2 regions of the Streptomyces sp. NPDC086147 genome follow, and region 2 is predicted to be linked to the other one. Evidence: riboswitches for the same ligand, from Rfam matches in the RefSeq annotation. Region 2 holds a riboswitch; the other holds the start of a gene.
What was found. A riboswitch is a leader RNA that binds a small molecule or an ion and turns the genes downstream of it on or off. The one in region 2 is predicted to bind S-adenosylmethionine.

Region 1 (9,453 bases), on a different contig from region 2:
GAGACGGCGCAGTCGGTGCCGAGGTCCACCGTCGCGACGGTGGCGCCCGTGCGCAGGTCGACCGCCGAGACGGTGTCGTCCTGCGTGGACGGCGTCCAGAGCCAGGTGCCCCACAGGGCCTGGTTCGTCCGGTCGGAGACCGAGAGGACCTTCCCCGTCTCGACGTCCGCGACGACCGAGCGGGGCTGCCGGTCCTCGGTGGCCAGGAAGTGCAGGTGGCGTCCGGCGGCGCCGAGGACGCGCACCGGGCTGATCCTCCGGGTGGTGTCCAGCTTGACGGCGCGGGTGCCGCCGCCGGGGCCGGGCGTGGTCACCCGTGCCGTGATGACGCAGCCGATGCACGGCGGGGAGCCGCGGAAGGGCGGGATGTCCTCGGTGAACAGGGTGACCAGCCGCCCGTCGCCCGTGTCGGCCCACCACTTCCCGCCGATGTCCGAGGCGCCGGCGGGCGGGCAGTTCGGGATGGTCCCGGTGCCGGTGGCGGGGTCGCAGCTCCAGCGCTCGACGGCCGTGCGCGGCTCGGTCGCGGAGAGGTCGTACCGGACGGCGCTCCGCTTGCCGAAGTCGTCGTGCCCGACCGTGAGGAGGCCGTTCGCCAGGGTCAGGCCGCCTCGGTCGACCGGCCGGTACGGGAGGGCCTGGAGCTGCTTGGCGGCCGGGGCGCCTCCGGTGCCCGGCGCCACGCGCCACAGGCCCCAGTGGCCGAGGTCGGTGCCGCCCTCGACGTACAGGCCGCCGTCCGCGCCGACCTCAAACCGGCGGTCGACGACGGTGGAGAAGCCCAGGGAGCGGGTCTCGCCGGTGACGAGGGAGGTCGCCCTGACCGTACGGGGTCCGTTCAGCGGGCCGTAGTGGCTGACCACCCAGTCGCCGAGGAGGGCGACCCGGCCGTGGTGGTCGCCGCCGCCGTCCGGCAGTCTCACGGTGGTGGCGGGCCCGCCGCTCCGGGGGAGGACGAGGACGTCCGAGGCGCCGGAGAGGCCGTACACGACGATCCGGTCCGCGCTCAGGCCGGCGTAGACGTAGGAGCCGGGCCGCTCGGGCAGGTCCGGCAGGGAGGTCAGGGCTCCCGTGGCGAAGTCGAGGACGCCGAGGCCCTTGCCGCCCGCGGCCCGCTGGTACTCGACGACCGCGCCCCGGGCGTCGGAGCCGAGAATGCCGGGCCATCCCACGACGGGCTCCGGCATCCGCACGGCGACGTCCTCGGGGGCGCCGGGACCGAGTCCGAGGAGGTGGAGCGTCGTGGCGCCCCCGGCGTCGGTGCTGTGGCTGAGCAGCCGGCTCGCGCCGCCGAGGATCTCGGCCCACCGGTGGCCGGCGGGGAGTTCGCGGGTGAGGGTGTCGCCGGTCGTCCAGTCGTGGACGGTGGCCGTGCCCGTGTCGTGGTGGGAGCTGAAGCACCCGAACCTGTCGCCCTGGAAGACGATCAGGCCGAGCGAGTCGCAGAGGTCGCGGGGGGCGGCGGTCCCTCCGCCCGCGAGGCTCTGCCAGCGCAGCTTCTCCACGGCCGGGTCGTAGGTCTGCAGGCCGGTCCCCACGCCGAAGAAGCGCTGGACCGGCGGGACGGCGCTGGGCGGCGCGTCGATCGCCACTTCGTACGGGGAGTCGGGCGCGGCCGTCGCGGCGGGCGCCGTGACGGCCAGGCCGGTGATTCCCAGCGCCGCGCTCAGCGCGAGCGCGACGGCTCTTCGGACGGACAAATGGGTCCCCTCGTGCGGCCGGGACGGCGCGTGCCGTGCGGCGTGGTGTCGGATGCGACAGGGGAGGCGGGAACGGCAGGGCGCGTACGCATACGGGTGCGTGTACGGGTGCGTGTACGGATACGGGTGTGTGTCCGCGTACGGGTACGCGCGCGCGTGCCGGAGCCGGGAGTCGGCCCGATGCCCCCCATCTGCCGACAGCCGGATCGTACAGGCGTGCGCGACCGGGACGCCACAGAGAAGATCGCGCCTCCGGCGCCGGGAGCGGAAACCCTCCCGGCGCACCCCGGAAAGGCCCCTTCCCGGGACCCGGGACGGGCTTCCGGGGACCCGTGCCGCCCCTCGCGCCCGCAGGGTCCCTGCGCGCGATCTTCGCGGACCTGGAGGAGGTCGAACTGCGCCGCATGCGCGACGAGCCCGCCGACTCGGCCGCCTTCGGCGAGTCCTTCCTGTGGGCGGGGCTCTTCCGGAAGGCGTAGACGGGTCCGGACAACGCCCGAGGGCGGCACCCCCACCAGGGGGTGCCGCCCTCGTTCGCGTTCAGCGATGAACCGCCGATCCCGGGATCAGGAGATCCCCGAGGATCAGAAGTCCATGTCACCGCCCGGCATGCCGCCGCCGGCCGGCGCGGCGGCCTTCTCCGGCTTGTCGGCGATGACGGCCTCGGTGGTGAGGAACAGCGCGGCGATCGACGCGGCGTTCTGCAGCGCGGAGCGCGTCACCTTCGCCGGGTCGATGATGCCCTCGGCGATGAGGTCGACGTACTCGTTGGTCGCGGCGTTCAGGCCGTGGCCGACGGGCAGGTTGCGGACCTTCTCCGCCACGACGCCGCCCTCGAGGCCGGCGTTGACCGCGATCTGCTTCAGCGGGGCCTCCAGGGCCAGCTTCACGATCGCGGCACCGGTGGCCTCGTCGCCGGAGAGGTCGGCCTCCAGCTTCTCGAAGACGGTCGACGCCTGGAGCAGGGCCACGCCACCGCCGGCGACGATGCCCTCCTCGACGGCCGCCTTCGCGTTGCGGACGGCGTCCTCGATGCGGTGCTTGCGCTCCTTGAGCTCGACCTCGGTCGCGGCACCGGCCTTGATGACGGCCACGCCGCCGGCCAGCTTCGCCAGGCGCTCCTGGAGCTTCTCGCGGTCGTAGTCCGAGTCGCTGTTCTCGATCTCGGCACGGATCTGGTTCACGCGACCGGCGACCTGCTCGCTGTCACCGGCACCGTCGACGATGGTGGTCTCGTCCTTGGTGATGACGACCTTGCGGGCGCGGCCCAGCAGGTCGAGGCCCGCGTTCTCCAGCTTGAGGCCGACCTCCTCGGAGATGACCGTGCCGCCGGTGAGGATGGCGATGTCGTTCAGCATGGCCTTGCGACGGTCGCCGAAGCCCGGGGCCTTGACCGCGACGGACTTGAAGGTGCCGCGGATCTTGTTGACGACCAGGGTCGACAGGGCCTCGCCCTCGACGTCCTCGGCGATGATCAGCAGCGGCTTGCCCGACTGCATGACCTTCTCCAGGAGCGGGAGGAGGTCCTTCACGGAGGAGATCTTGGAGTTGACGATCAGGAGGTAGGGGTCGTCGAGCGACGCCTCCATGCGCTCCATGTCGGTGGCGAAGTACGCCGAGATGTAGCCCTTGTCGAAGCGCATGCCCTCGGTGAGCTCCAGCTCCAGACCGAAGGTCTGGGACTCCTCGACGGTGATGACGCCTTCCTTGCCGACCTTGTCCATCGCCTCGGCGATGAGCTCGCCGATCTGGGTGTCGGCGGCGGAGATGGAGGCCGTGGAGGCGATCTGCTCCTTGGTCTCGACATCCTTCGCCTGCTCGAGGAGGGCGCCGGAGACGGCCTCGACGGCCTTCTCGATGCCGCGCTTGAGGGCCATCGGGTTGGCACCGGCGGCGACGTTGCGGAGGCCCTCGCGGACGAGCGCCTGGGCGAGGACGGTGGCGGTGGTCGTACCGTCGCCGGCGACGTCGTCCGTCTTCTTGGCGACTTCCTTGACCAGCTCGGCGCCGATCTTCTCGTACGGGTCCTCGAGCTCGATCTCCTTGGCGATGGAGACACCATCGTTGGTGATCGTGGGGGCGCCCCACTTCTTCTCGAGGACGACGTTGCGGCCCTTGGGGCCGAGGGTGACCTTGACGGCGTCAGCGAGCTGGTTCATGCCGCGCTCGAGACCGCGCCGGGCCTCCTCGTCGAACGCGATGATCTTGGCCATGTGAAGTGGTCCTCCCGGACATGGGGTGGATAACGCTCCAGGACCGCGCCGACGCCCGCGACGGACGGCCTCCGCGTGTCCGTGTGGTTCCTTGCCCCACCCGGCCGGCGGCCTCGTCTGCCCGATCCTCGTAGCACTCTCACCTGCCGAGTGCTAACGCCAATGATTAGCACTCGACCTAGGAGAGTGCAAGCGACTCTCGGGTTTCGGGAAGGGGGCACTGGGCTCCGGGGGGCGGGAGGGGCGCCCGGGAGCGGGCGGAAGCACCCGCGAACGCGCGAGGGGCCCGCGTCCCCTCAGGGATGCGGGCCCCTCGACGGCGTTGCGTCGTCGGCCGATCGCGCCGCGCTCAGACGGCGAGCTTGACCATGTCCGCCTGCGGACCCTTCTGGCCCTGCGAGATCTCGAACTCGACTCGCTGTCCCTCTTCGAGGCTGCGGTAGCCATCCATCTGGATCGCGCTGTAGTGGACGAAAACATCCGCACCACCGTCGACCGCGATGAAGCCGTAGCCCTTCTCCGCGTTGAACCACTTGACGGTGCCCTGAGCCATGCCTAACTCCCCTATTACTGGCCCTTGCGCGGGGCCGCACTTCACGAACCCCGGGTCAGACCCTGCGCCGGAACGCGTCGACCGCCGCTGAATGTATCTGTCCAACTGCCCTCTGCAACAGGCCATTCGGGCGAGAATTCTGGGCAGCGCGGAAAGGAGAATTGGGGAGGTTCCCTTGAATCGCCGGGCAAGTCGGGCCCGGCAAAGCGCGCAGAAGGTACACAACGCGCACACAGTTTGGCTGCTTCTTGTCAGGTCGAGGCGCGTTCTCATATGCGCCCGGCACGAGCAGCGGCGGGGACTTCCCCAACTCTACCGCGCTCAACCATGCAGAATTGCCCCTTCCGCTTATGGACGCGGAAGGGGCAATTCAATAAAACGGGACAGGAAGAGCGGTGCTCCTCCCTCGGCTCAGCAGCCGCCGGCGACCGCCGGGATGATCGAGACGCCCGAACCGGCCGGGGTGGCCGTCTCCAGGCCCTGCTCGAAGCGCACGTCGTCGTCGTTCACGTAGACGTTCACGAAGCGGCGCAGCTTGCCCTGGTCGTCCAGGACGCGGGCGGCGATGCCCGTGTGGTTCTTCTCCAGGTCCGCGATGACCTCGGCGAGGGTCGCGCCCTCGGCCTGGACCTCGGACTGCCCGCCGGTGTAGGTGCGGAGGATGGTGGGGATGCGGACGTTCACGGCCATGACTTACGTAACCTTTCGGAAAACCGAGGACCGGGGCCCTGAGGGGATCAGCGCGCCAGTCCGGCGTCGCGGAACGCGTCCAGGCTCGGTCGGATGGTGGCGGTCGCCTGAGAGGTGTCGGCCACCGCGTCCAGGGTCTTGAGCCCGTCGCCGGTGTTGAGGACGACGGTGGTGAGCTCCGGGTCGATGAGGCCGTTCTCCACCAGCTTGCGCGTGACGCCGACGGTCACGCCGCCCGCGGTCTCGGCGAAGATCCCCTCGGTCCGCGCGAGCAGCTTGATCGCGTCGACGACCTGCTCGTCGTTCACGTCCTCCACGGCGCCGCCGGTGCGGCGGGCGATGTCGAGGACGTACGGGCCGTCGGCCGGGTTGCCGATGGCGAGCGACTTGGCGATCGTGTTCGGCTTCTGGGGCCGTACGACGTCGTGCCCGGCCTTGAAGGCGGCGGACACCGGGGAGCAGCCCTCGGCCTGGGCGCCGAAGATCTTGTACGGCTTGTCCTCGACCAGGCCCAGCTTGACGAGCTCCTGGAGGCCCTTGTCGATCTTGGTGAGCTGGGAGCCGGAGGCGATCGGGATGACCAGCTGGTCGGGGATGACCCAGCCGAGCTGCTCGCAGATCTCGTACGCGAGCGTCTTGGAGCCCTCGCCGTAGTACGGGCGCAGGTTGACGTTCACGAAGCCCCAGCCCTCGCCGAGCGGGTCGCCGATGAGCTCCGAGCAGAAGCGGTTGACGTCGTCGTAGTTGCCCTCGATGGCGACGAGGTCACCGCCGTAGACGCCGGCCATGACGACCTTGCCCTGCTCCAAGTCGTGCGGGATGAACACGCAGGAGCGGAAGCCGGCGCGGGCGGCGGCGGCGCCGACGGCGCCGGCCAGGTTGCCGGTGGAGGAGCAGGAGAGAGTGGTGAAGCCGAAGGCGCGGGCGGCCTCGATGGCCTGGGCGACGACCCGGTCCTTGAAGGAGTGGGTCGGGTTCCCGGAGTCGTCCTTGACGAAGAGCTTGCCGGGGGCGACGCCGATCTCGCGGGCGAGGTTGTCGGCCTTGACGAGCGGGGTCCAGCCGGGGTTCAGGTTCGGCTTCTCGGCGACGTCGGCGGGGACGGGCAGGAGGGGGGCGTAGCGCCAGATGCTGGCGGGGCCGGCCTCGATGCGCTTCCGCAGCTCCTCGGGGTCCCCGGCGGGGAGGTCGTACGCGACTTCGAGCGGTCCGAAACAGAGTTCGCAGGCGAAGATCGGGCCGAGTGCGAAGACTTCACCGCATTCGCGACAGGAGAGCCCGGACGCGGGACCGAGGTCGACGGTGGTGGCGGGTGCGACGGTCTGTACAGCCATGGAGGCGAGGCCCTTTCTCCTCATCTTTCCCATGACGAATTTTTCGCCATGAGACGGATTTGGCACCTTCCCTAGCCGGGGACCTCGCTGGATGACGAGTGACCGACTGGAGGGTTGCCGGGGCTTCAACGGGCCGTTTCCCTCTGCCCCTCTGGATGAGCGGTATTCGATTGTGGGGAGGGCCGGACTTTCGTTCCTGCGCTCCGACGCGTACGCCACCCCGATGTGCGCGGGGTCGCTGCGTTGTTCAAGACTGTAACCGAAGGCCCGGGCGCTTGGACGGCCCGTCCGAACCGCGAGATGGAGATCACGTGCTGGAAGAGGTGGAGCGCTGGCTGTCCCGGCGGTCCTGGTCCGTGGCGGACCGGCCGCTGGAGCGGATCCTCGCCGCCAAGCGTGCGACGACGGTCAGCGTGGTGCTGCCGGCGCTGAACGAGGAGGCGACCGTCGGGGACATCGTGGGCGTGATCCGGCGCGAACTGATGTCGGAGGCGGTGCCGCTCGTCGACGAGCTGGTGGTCCTCGACTCGGGCTCCACGGACCGCACGGCGGAGGTCGCGGCGGCGGCCGGGGCGCGGGTGGTGGCGCGCGACGACGTACTCCCCCGGATACCGGCCGTGCCCGGCAAGGGCGAAGTGCTGTGGCGGTCACTGATGGTGACGAGCGGGGACGTCGTGTGCTTCGTGGACGCGGATCTGCGGGACTTCTCCGCGGACTTCGTGACGGGGATCGTGGGCCCGCTCCTGACCGACCCGGACGTGGACCTCGTCAAGGCGATGTACGACCGCCCGCTGGACGGCACTCCCGGTCAGGGCGGCCGGGTGACGGAGCTGGTGGCGCGCCCGCTGCTCAATCTGCACTGGCCGCTGCTGGCCGGCTTCGTGCAGCCGCTCGGCGGGGAGTACGCGGCCCGCCGCTCGCTCCTGGAGCGGCTGCCCTTCCCGGTCGGTTACGGAGTGGAGCTGGGCCTGCTCGTGGACGCGCTGCACACGGTGGGTCTGGACGGGCTCGCGCAGGTAGACGTGGGCGTCCGCAAGCACCGGCACCAGGACGGGCACGCGCTCGGCCGGATGGCGGCGGCGATCTACCGGACGGCGCAGCTGAGACTGTCGCGGGGGCACATGGTGCGGCCGTGGCTGACCCAGTTCGAGCGGGGCGAGCGGGGCTTCGAGCCGCGGACGTACGCGGTGGACACGGAGGAGCGGCCGCCGATGGCGGAGATCGCGGAGTACGCGGGGCGCCGCGTGGCGTAATGCGACCTTATGGTCCGTTTTACATACATTCACTTTCCATGGGTTCCATGGGCTTCGGACGACGGACGGGCAGGGCGCTGGCGGTGGCGGGCCTGACGGCGGTGGCGTGGGCGCCCGCGGCGGCGGGCGCGGTCCCGGCGCCGCCGGTCCACGCGTCCCCGGCGCCGGGCGCGCCGGGGAAGGCGACCACACCGCCGCACTCCCGGGGGAGCGAGGAACGCCTCTGGCTGCTCGGCGGCCTGGTGACGGCCGTCGCGGCGACGGGCCTGGTGGCGAGGGCGGCCCTGCGCGACCGCCCCGACCTCTGAACCACCGGCCCCCGCGAGGCCGCCGCCGCTCCCCGTGACCCTGGGTGGCCGGATCCCCCCGTCTTGTATACGTACGTTTGAGCGTTTACGGGACGGGCTAGGTTCGCCACATGGCTTCTGTGCTCGTGGCATCCAACCGGGGACCCGTCTCGTACGTACTGGGCGAGGACGGCTCGCTCGACGCCCGCAGGGGCGGCGGCGGCCTGGTCTCCGGCCTGAGCGCCGTCTCCTCGCAGGACAGCGTGTGGGTGTGCGCGGCCCTCGGCGAGGGCGACCGGGAGGCGGTCCGGCGCGGGGTCGGGGAGCCCGGCGTGCGGATGCTGGACATCGATCCGGACGTGTACGCGGACGCGTACAACGGCATCGCGAACTCGGTGCTGTGGTTCTTGCACCACCACCTGTACGACATCCCGCGCGAGCCCGTGTACGACGCGGAGTTCCGGCGCCGCTGGGAGTCGTACCGCGCCTACAACCGCGCCTTCGCGGAGGCGCTGGCCGGGGCGGCGGACGAGGGGGCGGCGGTCCTGGTGCAGGACTACCACCTGGCCCTGGTCCCCGGGCAGCTCCGCGAGCTCCGCCCGGACCTGCGGATCGCGCACTTCACCCACACCCCGTGGGCGTCCCCCGCGTACCTGCGGATGCTGCCGGACGACGTCCGCGAGGAGCTGCTGTGGGGCATGCTCGGCGCGGACGAGCTGGGCTTCCACACGTCGGCCTGGGCCGAGGCGTTCGCGGCCGGCGCGGACACGAAGGGCACCGGGACGCGCGTCGCGGTGTACCCGCTGGGCGTCGACGCCGAGGAGCTGCGGACGCTCGCGCACCGGCCGGCGGTGGACGAGCGGCTGGCGGAGCTGCGGGCCGAGGTCGGCGACCGGAAGACCATTGTCCGGGTGGACCGCACTGAGCTGTCGAAGAACATCCTGCGCGGCCTGCTGGCCTACCGCGAACTCCTGACCACCCGCCCGGAGTGGCGGGGCCGGGTGGTGCACCTGGCGTCGGCGTACCCCTCGCGCCAGGACCTGGAGGTCTACCGCTCGTACACGACCTCGGTGGCGGCCCTGGCGGAGGAGATCAACGCCGAGTTCGGCACGGAGGACTGGACGCCGGTCCTGGTCTCGGTGAAGGACGACTTCACCCGCTCCCTGGCGGCCTACCGCCTCGCGGACGTGGCCCTGGTGAACCCGGTCCGCGACGGCATGAACCTGGTGGCCAAGGAGATACCGGTGGTCTCGGAGGAGGGCTGCGCGCTGGTCCTCTCCCGGGAGGCGGGCGCGTACGAGGAACTGCGCGAGGACGCCCTCACGGTGAACCCGTACGACGTCTCGGAGACCGCCGAGGCCCTCCACACCGCCCTCACGATGCCCCACCCCGAACGCGCCGACCGCACGAAGCGCCTGGCGAC
Region 2 (9,453 bases):
TTCATGCTGGGCGAGATCTGCCTCTACAGCTTCCTCATCATCATCCTGACGGGCGTCTACCTGACGATGTTCTTCCACCCGTCGATGAACGAGGTGGAGTACGCGGGCCCGTACGTCCCGCTCCAGGGACAGCTGATGTCCGAGGCGTTCAACTCGACCATGCACATCTCGTTCGAGGTGCGCGGCGGTCTGCTCGTCCGGCAGATCCACCACTGGGCGGCGCTGGTCTTCCTCGCCGGCATGTTCGTGCACATGATGCGCGTCTTCTTCACCGGCGCGTTCCGCAAGCCGCGTGAGATCAACTGGCTGTTCGGCTTCCTGCTGTTCTTCCTGGGCATGTTCACCGGCTTCACCGGTTACTCGCTCCCGGACGACCTGCTCTCCGGCACCGGTGTCCGCTTCATGCAGGGCGCGATCCTGTCCGTGCCGATCGTCGGCACGTACCTCTCGATGTTCCTGTTCGGCGGGGAGTTCCCCGGCGGCGACTTCGTCGCCCGGTTCTACTCGGCGCACGTGCTGCTGCTGCCCGGCATCATGCTGGGCCTGGTGGTCGCCCACCTCATCCTGGTGATCGTCCACAAGCACACGCACTTCGAGGGCCCCGGCCGTACGAACAACAACGTCGTCGGCATGCCGCTGCTGCCCGTGTACATGGCGAAGGCCGGAGGCTTCTTCTTCCTGGTCTTCGGCGTCATCGCGGTCATCTCGGCGATCGCCTCGATCAACCCGATCTGGGCGCTCGGCCCGTACCGCCCGGACCAGGTGTCCACCGGCGCCCAGCCCGACTGGTACATGGGCTTCGCCGAGGGTCTGATCCGCGTCATGCCCGGCTGGGAGATCAACCTCTGGGGCCACACGCTCGTCCTGGGCGTGATGATCCCGCTGGTGCTCTTCCCGGCGGTGCTCGCCGCGATCGGGGTCTACCCGTTCATCGAGTCCTGGATCACCGGCGACAAGCGCGAGCACCACATCGCGCAGCGCCCGCGCAACGCTCCGACGCGCACCGCCTTCGGCGTCGCCTGGATCACCGCGTACATGGTCATGCTCGTGGGTGGTGGAAACGACCTCTGGGCGACCCACTTCCACCTGTCGATCAACTCGATCACCTGGTTCGTGCGGATCTTCTTCTTCCTCGGCCCGGTCATCGCGTTCATCGTCACCAAGCGGATCTGCCTCGGCCTCCAGCGCCGCGACAAGGAGAAGGTGCTGCACGGCCGCGAGTCGGGCATCATCAAGCGCCTGCCGCACGGTGAGTTCGTCGAGGTCCACGAGCCGCTCAGCCAGGGCGAGCTGCACCGCCTCACGGCGCACGAGCAGTACGCGCCCGCCGAGCTGCCGCCGGCCGTCGACGAGAACGGCGTCGAGCGGAAGACCGGCCGCCTGGAGAAGCTGCGGGTCAAGCTCAACAAGGGCTACTACGGCGAGGACAGCCAGATCGCCAAGCCCACCGTCGAGGAGTACAAGGAGATCCAGAGCGGCCACGGCCACCACTGATCGCCTCGATCCCCGACTTCCCCGTAAGTCGCCACGGCGAGAGCCCCGTCCATTCGATGGACGGGGCTCTTTGCCGTCCCCGGGGGTCGATAGGGTGGGGCCGTATCCACAAGCGATGACGATCAGGAGCCGCCATGAGCGCCGCGACCCCCGCTGGAGGACCTACCACGGCGGGCCGCTCCTGGCCCGTCGTCCTGGACGGTCTGCTGACCGGCCGCGACCAGAGCGCCGAGGACACCGCCTGGGCCATGGACCGCATCCTGCGCGGCGAGGCCACCGACGCGCAGATCGCCGGCTTCGCGGTCGCCCTGCGCGCCAAGGGCGAGACCGTCGAGGAGATCTCCGGACTCGTCCGGACGATGTACGAGCACGCCCACACGATCGAGGTCCCCGGCCCCTCCGTCGACATCGTCGGCACCGGCGGCGACGGCGCCAAGACCGTCAACATCTCCACCATGTCCGCGATCGTGGTCGCCGGCACCGGCGCCAAGGTCGTCAAGCACGGCAACCGGGCGGCCTCCTCCGCCTCCGGCGCCTCCGACGTCCTGGAGAAGCTCGGCGTCAACCTGGAGCTGACCCCGCGCCGGGTCGCCGAGGTCGCCGGGGAGGCGGGCATCACCTTCTGCTTCGCGGTGAAGTTCCACCCGGCGCTGCGGCACGTCGCCGCCGCCCGCAAGGAGCTCGGCATCCGGACCACCTTCAACTTCCTCGGTCCGCTCACCAACCCGGCCCGCGTCCGGGCCCAGGCGACCGGCGTCGCCGACGCCCGGATGGCCCCGATCATGGCCGGGGTGCTCGCCGAGCGCGGCTCCTCCGCCCTGGTCTTCCGCGGCGACGACGGGCTCGACGAGCTGACCACCACGGCCACCTCGCGGGTCTGGGTGGTCCGGGGCGGCTCGGTGCGCGAGGAGGCCTTCGACCCCCGGGACGCCGGCATCGACCTGGTGCCCGTGGAGGCGCTGCGCGGCGCGGACGCCTCGTACAACGCCGACGTGGCCCGCCGGCTGCTCGCGGGGGAGACCGGTCCGGTGCGGGACGCGGTGCTGCTCAACTCGGCGGCGGCGCTCACGGCCCTCGAACCGGGGGACGGCACCCTGGTGGAGCAGATCCGCGCCGGCATCGCGAAGGCCGCCGAGGCGATCGACTCCGGCGCCGCCCGCCGGGCCCTGGAGCGCTGGATCGCCGTCAGCAACGCGTAGCCCTCGGGCCGTTCGCCACGAGACCCCGGTCCAGCATGCGGACCGGGGTCTTGCGCATCGGCGCTCCTGTGGCAAGATTCTCCTCAGGTCACGAGTGACAGCGTTTTGGCCCCGGCTTGCTGTCCGGCAACCCTCCGTCCGTGGCGGGGTGCCCCGGGTGATGACCAGGCCGTAGGCAGCGAGGTCTACGGCAAGCGCGGACCCCTCGAACACCAGGGGTCCTGGTCTGTCGAGGAGCTTTTTCCGTGAGCAAGCGAATGCGATAGGGCGACTCCGCCCCTTCTTCACCCTCGGATCAGGGTCCCTTCCGCGTACCCCCATGTCTTCCGAGGCCTCACCCGTGCCCCGCCGTGTCCGGCCGCGCACGGGATCCACCGAAGCCATTCCGCACCGCCCGCCGGGAGATACCGCCATGTCCGCACGCCCTGACGCCGTCGCCACCGTCGCTGCCGCCACCGCCGTCGAGCCCGCCGCCGTCACCGTCGTCGAGACCGTCGAGTCCGCCGCCACCGAGTCCGCCGACCCCTGCTGCGCCGCCCCGCTGCCCGTCCTCGGCCGGGACGTGACCGTCCCGCTCGTCACCGGCGGCGAGGTGACCTACGCGGCGCTCGACTACGCGGCCAGCGCCCCGGCCCTCCAGCGGGTGTGGGACGACGTCGCCGCGTACGCCCCGTACTACGGCAGCGTCCACCGCGGCGCCGGGTACCTCTCCCAGCTCTCCACCGACCTCTTCGAGAACAGCCGCGCCACCGTCGCCGAGTTCCTCGGCTGCCGCCCCGGCGACCAGGTCGTCTTCACCCGCTCCACCACCGACTCGCTCAACCTGCTCGCCGCCGCGGTCCCGGCCGGCTGCGAGGTCTTCGTCTTCGAGACGGAGCACCACGCCTCGCTGCTGCCGTGGCGGGACGCCCGGGTCACCTACCTCGACGCGCCCCGGACCCCGGCCCGGGCCGTCGAGATCCTGGAGCGCGCCCTCGCGGACCGCGACCCCTACGGCCCCGCCCTGGTCTGCGTCACCGGCGCCTCCAACGTCACCGGCGAGCTGTGGCCGGTCAAGGAGCTGGCCGCCGCCGCGCACGCCCACGGCGCCCGGATCGTGCTCGACGCCGCCCAGCTCGCGCCCCACCACCCGGTCTCCGTGGCCGAACTCGACGTGGACTGGGTCGCCTTCTCCGGACACAAGCTGTACGCGCCCTTCGGCTCCGGCGTCCTCGCGGGCCGCGCCGACTGGCTCCAGGATTCCCAGCCCTACCTCGCGGGCGGCGGCGCCTCCCGCAAGGTGGCGCGTCGGGCCGACGGTGGTGTGGACGTGGAGTGGCACACCACCGCGGCCCGGCACGAGGCCGGTTCCCCGAACGTCATCGGGGTCTACTCGATCGCCTCGGCCTGCAAGGCCCTCACCGAGGCCGGCTTCGACGCCCTCGTCGCCCGCGAGAACCACCTGATCGCCACGGTCCGCGCGGGCCTGGCCGAGGTCCCCGAGGTCCGGGTGCTCTCGCTCTTCGGCGACGACGCCCCCCGCGTCGGCGTCATCTCCTTCGTCGTGGAGGGCTGGAACAGCTCCCACTTCGCCGCCGCGCTCTCCGCCGAGTACGGCATCGGCGTCCGCGACGGCCTCTTCTGCGCCCACCCGCTGGTCCGCACCCTGCTCGGCGGCGACCCGCAGGACCCGGGCGAGTGCGGTGCCCCCGAGGCCGCGCCGGGCGAGCGGTCCCTCAACGCCATCCGGGTGAGCTTCGGCGCCGGCACGCCCGACGAGCACGTGGAGCGGTTCGTCGGCGCCGTGAAGGAGCTCGTCCGGGACGGCGCCCGGTGGAAGTACCGCACCGAGGACGGCCGCTGCGTCCCCGACCGCGGCTGATCACTCACTCGTACGGGTGAAGGGGCCTCCCGACCGGGAGGCCCCTTCACCGTTTCCGTGCGCGCGGAGCCTCAGGACTCCAGACCGATGGCGAAGGCCGCCTCCAGGTCGTGCTGCGAGTACGTGCGGAACGCGACGTGCGTGTCCGTGGCCTCGACGCCCGGGATCTTGCTGATGCTGCCGGGGATCACGTCCGCGAGGTCGTCGTGGCGCGGCACCCGGACCATGGCGATCAGGTCGTACGTACCGGTCACCGAGAAGACCTCGCTGACGCTGTCGAGCGCCGCGATCGACTCGGCGATCTCGGGGATGCGGTCCACGCTGGTCTTGATGAGCACGATCGCGGTGATCACGGCTGGCTTTCTCCCTCGGTCGCCGCGGCTGGGGCCTTCACTCTATCCCCACCCCGGTAGCGCACCCAGGCGTAGAGGAAGCCGAGGGCGAAGCCCACCACGTGGGCCAGATAGGCGACGCCGGGCCCCGCGCCCGCCGCCCGCGCGGCCATCCACTGGAGCGTGAACCAGAAGACGAGCACGATCCAGGCGGGGAAGCGCAGCGGCAGGAAGAAGAGGAAGGGGAAGAGGCTGGTGACCCGGGAGCGCGGGAAGAGGAAGAGGAAGGCCCCGAGCACCCCGGAGATCGCCCCCGACGCCCCGACGAGGGTCTGCTCGCTGTGGGCGTGCGCCGCCGCGTACCCGGCGAGGGCAAGGTAGCCGGTGCCCAGGTAGAAGAGGGCGAAGCCGATCCGCCCCATCCGCTCCTCGGCCATCGCGCCGAAGACGTACAGGAAGAGCATGTTCCCCAGGAGGTGGAGCCAGCTCCCGTGGACGAAGAGCGCGGTGAACGGGGTGAGCAGGGCGCGCGGCTCACCGCCCATCAGCTCGGCGGGGACGACCCCCCAGCGGCGGAAGTACGAGCCCTGGGCCGCCAGGAGCGCGTCCCCCGTGCCGTACACCGGGTTCAGCCCGGAGACCGGGCCGAAGAGGAAGAGGAGGCAGCAGGCGGCGATGAGCGCGTACGTCACCGAGGGGCCGCCGCGGGCGCCCCGCCAGGCGCCGGTCGCCGCGTTTCGCCAATCGATCATGGACAGATCATGGCGTACCGGTGGCGAACTGGACAGAGCGCCTCGCCGTGCCCCCGCCGGGCCGTGAGGCCGTAGGGTTGCGGGCAGTACGACCGCAGTTCGACGGCGCACCGCGGCTCCCGCACCTGAGTACCACGCAACAGGAAGAAGGACGGCTCGATGACGACGGTTCCCCTGCCGACCGCCGAGACCCGCTGGCGCTGCACGCTCTGCGGCAACCTCACCCGCTTCGACGTGACCCGCTCGTCCAAGGTCGTCGAGTACGTCCATCTGGACCTCGCCGGAGAGCCGACGGTCGAGGAGCGGCAGGTGGTCAGTGAGACCATCGAGTCGGTCCGCTGCCGCTGGTGCAACGCGGTGGACCAGATCGAGCTGGTGGACAGGCCGGGCGCCGCCTCCTGAGGGACGGCGCGGACGACATAGGGGTGACGGATCGTGGAGCAGCCCGCGCACGGTGGAGAGCCGGCCGGCGCGGCAGGTGACGCTGCCGAGACGCTCGACCACCCACTGCCGGAAGGCGTACGGCGGCGGGTCGTCGCGCTGGTCGCCGACGCCTTCGGCGGGCTGACCGTCGCGGAGCTGCCCGCGCCCCTGCGGCAGTACGCCCGTTTCACCCCGAGCCGGCGGGCCAAGTTCGCCGGCAACGCGATGGCGGCCGCCCTGGAGGGCGATCCGCTCTTCCGGCAGCGGATCGGCGAGCGGTTCAAGCAGGGCCAGCCCGAGCTGGCCGGAGCCGTGGAGGGCGGCACCCCGCCCGCGGCCGCCGACCCCGTCGACGTGGCGGCGGCCGCCTACGTGCTGCGCCCGCCCGGCTGGGTCAAGCTGGTCGCCGCCGCGGGCGAGGAGGCCCTGCGGGTCGACGCCGAGCGGGCCGACGAGGCCGGCCGGCGCGAGGTGGAGCGGCTGCGCGAGGAGCTCGCCGCCGCCCGGGACCGCTCCCGGGGCGAGACCGAGCAGCTGCGGCACGACCTCGACGCGGCCCGCAAGGAGACCGAGTCGCTCCACCGCAAGCTGCGCAGCGCGCAGAGCGACGTGAAGCGGGGCGAGGCCGCGCTGCGCAAGGCGCGGGGCGAGATCGAGGCCGTACGGGCTGAGTCGGCGGCCCAGGTGTCGGCCGCCGAGAGCGAGGGCCGGCGGCTCAAGGCCCGGCTCGGTGAGGTCGAGGCGGCCCTGGAGGCCAGCCGCAGGACCGCCCGCGAGGGGCGCTCGGTGGAGGACATGCGGCTGCGGCTGCTGCTCGACACGGTCCTCGACGCGGCCCAGGGGCTGCGCCGCGAACTCGCGCTGCCGCCCGTCTCGACACATCCGGCGGACACCGTGGACGCGGTGGAGCCGGGGCGGATGTCCCCGAAGGACATCGCGACCCGGGCGCTCTCCGAGACCGACCCGGCGCTGCTCGACCAGCTCCTGTCGCTGCCGCAGACGCATCTGGTCGTCGACGGCTACAACGTCACCAAGACCGGCTATCCGACGATGCCCCTGGAGAAGCAGCGGCTGCGGCTGCTCGGCAGCCTGTCGGCCCTCGCGGCCCGTTCGGGCGCCGAGGTCACCTGTGTCTTCGACGGGGCGGAGCTGGCGGCCCCGGTGCTGCTCGCGCCGCCGCGCGGGGTGCGGGTGCTGTTCTCCAAGCCCGGCGTCACGGCCGACGAGTTGATCCGGCAGCTGGTGCGGGCCGAGCCGCCGGGGCGGCCGGTCGTGGTGGTCTCCACGGACCGCGAGGTGGCCGACGGGGTCGCGAAGGCGGGGGCGCGTCCGGTCACGTCCGCCTTGTTGCTGAAGCGGCTTTCGCGGCTCTCGTAACCACTCGTAACTCCTGGGCCTTATGCCCGGATTCTGGACGGCGGACCGTCAAATGCCCATCACAGCCCGTGCGATGTATGTAAATAATGTGGTGCGTGAGCGAGATTTTCTCCGGTGGGATTTGAATGATCACAACTCGGTCACTAGGGTCAGGCCTCGAACCTTCGCGCGGTCGATCACCCATCCGGGGTGACGGCGGAGGAACCGCCTGCCCTGACCGGCCGGGCGGCTCGAGGAAGAAGGAGACCGCCTTCGTGGCGTCCCACCGTCGACCCAAGCAGCCGAGCCGCGCCCGTGTGACCGTGCTCACCGTGACCGCGGCCGCGGCCGTCGCCCTCACCGCCCAGTCCGGCGCCCAGGCGGCCCCCGCCAAGCCCAAGATCGACGAGGTCAAGACGAAGGTCGACGAACTGCACCACGAGGCCGAGGAGGCCACGGAGCAGTTCAACCAGGCCGACGAGCGCCGGGGCAAGCTGCAGAAGGAGATCGGCGAGCTCCAGGACAAGGTGGCCCGCGGTCAGCAGGAGCTCAACACCCTGCGCGACCAGATCGGTTCGGTCGCCAGCGCCCAGTACCGCTCCGGCGGCATCGACCCGGCGCTCCAGCTCTTCCTCTCCGGCGACCCGGACACCTACCTCGACAAGGCGTCCGCGATCGACCAGCTGAGCGCCCAGCAGGCCGATGTCCTCACCCGGATCCAGGCCAAGCAGCGCACCCTCGCCCAGCAGCGCGCCGAGGCCACCGCGAAGCTCGCCGACCTCGAAGGCGTCCGCAAGTCCCTCGGCGAGAAGAAGCAGAAGTACCAGGGCAAGCTGGCCGAGGCCCAGAAGCTCCTCAACACCCTCACGGCCGCCGAGAAGGCCAAGATCGAGCAGGAGGAGCGCGCGAAGGAGCAGCGCGCCAGCCGCGCCGCCGGTGAGCGGGTCGACCTGGGCAACGAGGTCCCCGCGAGCGGCCTCGGCGCCGCCGCGCTCAGCGCCGCCGCCACCCAGATCGGCAAGCCGTACGTCTCCGGCGAAGAGGGCCCCAACGCGTACGACTGCTCCGGCCTGACCCAGTGGGCCTACGGGAAGGCCGGCGCCCGGCTCAGCCGCGTCACCTACACCCAGCAGAACGACGGCACGAAGATCGGCCGCAGCCAGCTCCGGCCGGGCGACCTGGTGTTCTTCAACAGCCTGTCGCACGTGGGCCTCTACGCGGGCAACAACACGATCCTGCACGCCCCCAAGCCGGGCACCAACGTCCGCTACGAGTCCATGGACTACATGGGCACGTTCCAGTTCGGCGTCCGCATCGGCGGCTGACCCCCGCGACCCGCCGCGGCATGCCGCCCGAACGGGTGGTTCGCCGCGACGCACCCTGACGCGACGCCCCGCCGGTGACCTGTGGTCTCCGGCGGGGCGTCACTTTGTGTGCCCGGCGCCTTCGTTGGACGGAGAGTGATCAGCGGCTACTGTCTGCCGCGCCAGTCTGCGTCGAGCCGAACGGAGCGCGATCCGTGGCGTCCCACCGCCGACCCGCCCGGGTCACCGTCCTCACCGTCGCCGCCGCGGCCACCGCGGCGGCGTCCCTCGGGGCCGTCCCCGCGAACGCCGACCCCGGGGCCGGTGCCGAGGCCGCCCGGACCAGGGTCGACCGCCTCTTCGAGGAGGCCGAGCGGGCCACCGAGGGCTACAACGAGGCCGACGAGAAGGCGGACGCGCTGCGCCGCACGGTCGCCCGGGCCCGGGACGGCCTGGCCCGCGGCCAGGAGCGCGTCAACCGCATGCGGGGCGTCCTCGGTTCGGTCGCCGGCGCCCAGTACCGCTCCGGCGGCATCGACCCCTCGCTCGCCCTGCTGCTCTCCTCCGACCCCGACAGCTACCTCGAACGCGCCTCCGCCCTCGACCGGCTCACCGCCCACCAGAGCGCCGCCCTCGGTGAACTCCTGCGGGAGCAGCGCCGGTTGGGCCAGAAGCGGAGCGAGGCCCGCTCGGCCCTGGCCGAACTGGAGCGCAGCCGGACCGAGGTCGCCC

Region 1: it holds a riboswitch for S-adenosylmethionine, as region 2 does, so the genes downstream of both, thrC (threonine synthase) here and AB0398_RS15530 (aminotransferase class V-fold PLP-dependent enzyme) in region 2, are expected to answer to the same signal.

What each region holds. Positions count from the first base shown of each region.
Region 1 covers NZ_JBFBJO010000007.1:144,827-154,279, reverse strand. The annotation lists gene AB0398_RS18050 (VCBS repeat-containing protein) at 1-1,700, opposite strand, end outside; partial or broken gene AB0398_RS18045 (SAM-dependent methyltransferase) at 2,057-2,179, shown strand; gene groL (chaperonin GroEL) at 2,285-3,913, opposite strand; gene AB0398_RS18035 (cold-shock protein) at 4,263-4,466, opposite strand; gene AB0398_RS18030 (MoaD/ThiS family protein) at 4,878-5,156, opposite strand; gene thrC (threonine synthase) at 5,204-6,490, opposite strand; SAM riboswitch class I at 6,508-6,652, opposite strand; gene AB0398_RS18020 (glucosyl-3-phosphoglycerate synthase) at 6,802-7,743, shown strand; gene AB0398_RS18015 (hypothetical protein) at 7,791-8,051, shown strand; gene AB0398_RS18010 (trehalose-6-phosphate synthase) at 8,162-9,453, shown strand, end outside.
Region 2 covers NZ_JBFBJO010000006.1:30,447-39,899, reverse strand. The annotation lists gene AB0398_RS15540 (cytochrome bc complex cytochrome b subunit) at 1-1,494, shown strand, start outside; gene trpD (anthranilate phosphoribosyltransferase) at 1,629-2,693, shown strand; SAM riboswitch class IV at 2,780-2,896, shown strand; gene AB0398_RS15530 (aminotransferase class V-fold PLP-dependent enzyme) at 3,106-4,554, shown strand; gene AB0398_RS15525 (Lrp/AsnC ligand binding domain-containing protein) at 4,626-4,907, opposite strand; gene AB0398_RS15520 (rhomboid family intramembrane serine protease) at 4,904-5,638, opposite strand; gene AB0398_RS15515 (hypothetical protein) at 5,798-6,040, shown strand; gene AB0398_RS15510 (NYN domain-containing protein) at 6,074-7,438, shown strand; gene AB0398_RS15505 (NlpC/P60 family protein) at 7,693-8,742, shown strand; gene AB0398_RS15500 (NlpC/P60 family protein) at 8,937-9,453, shown strand, end outside.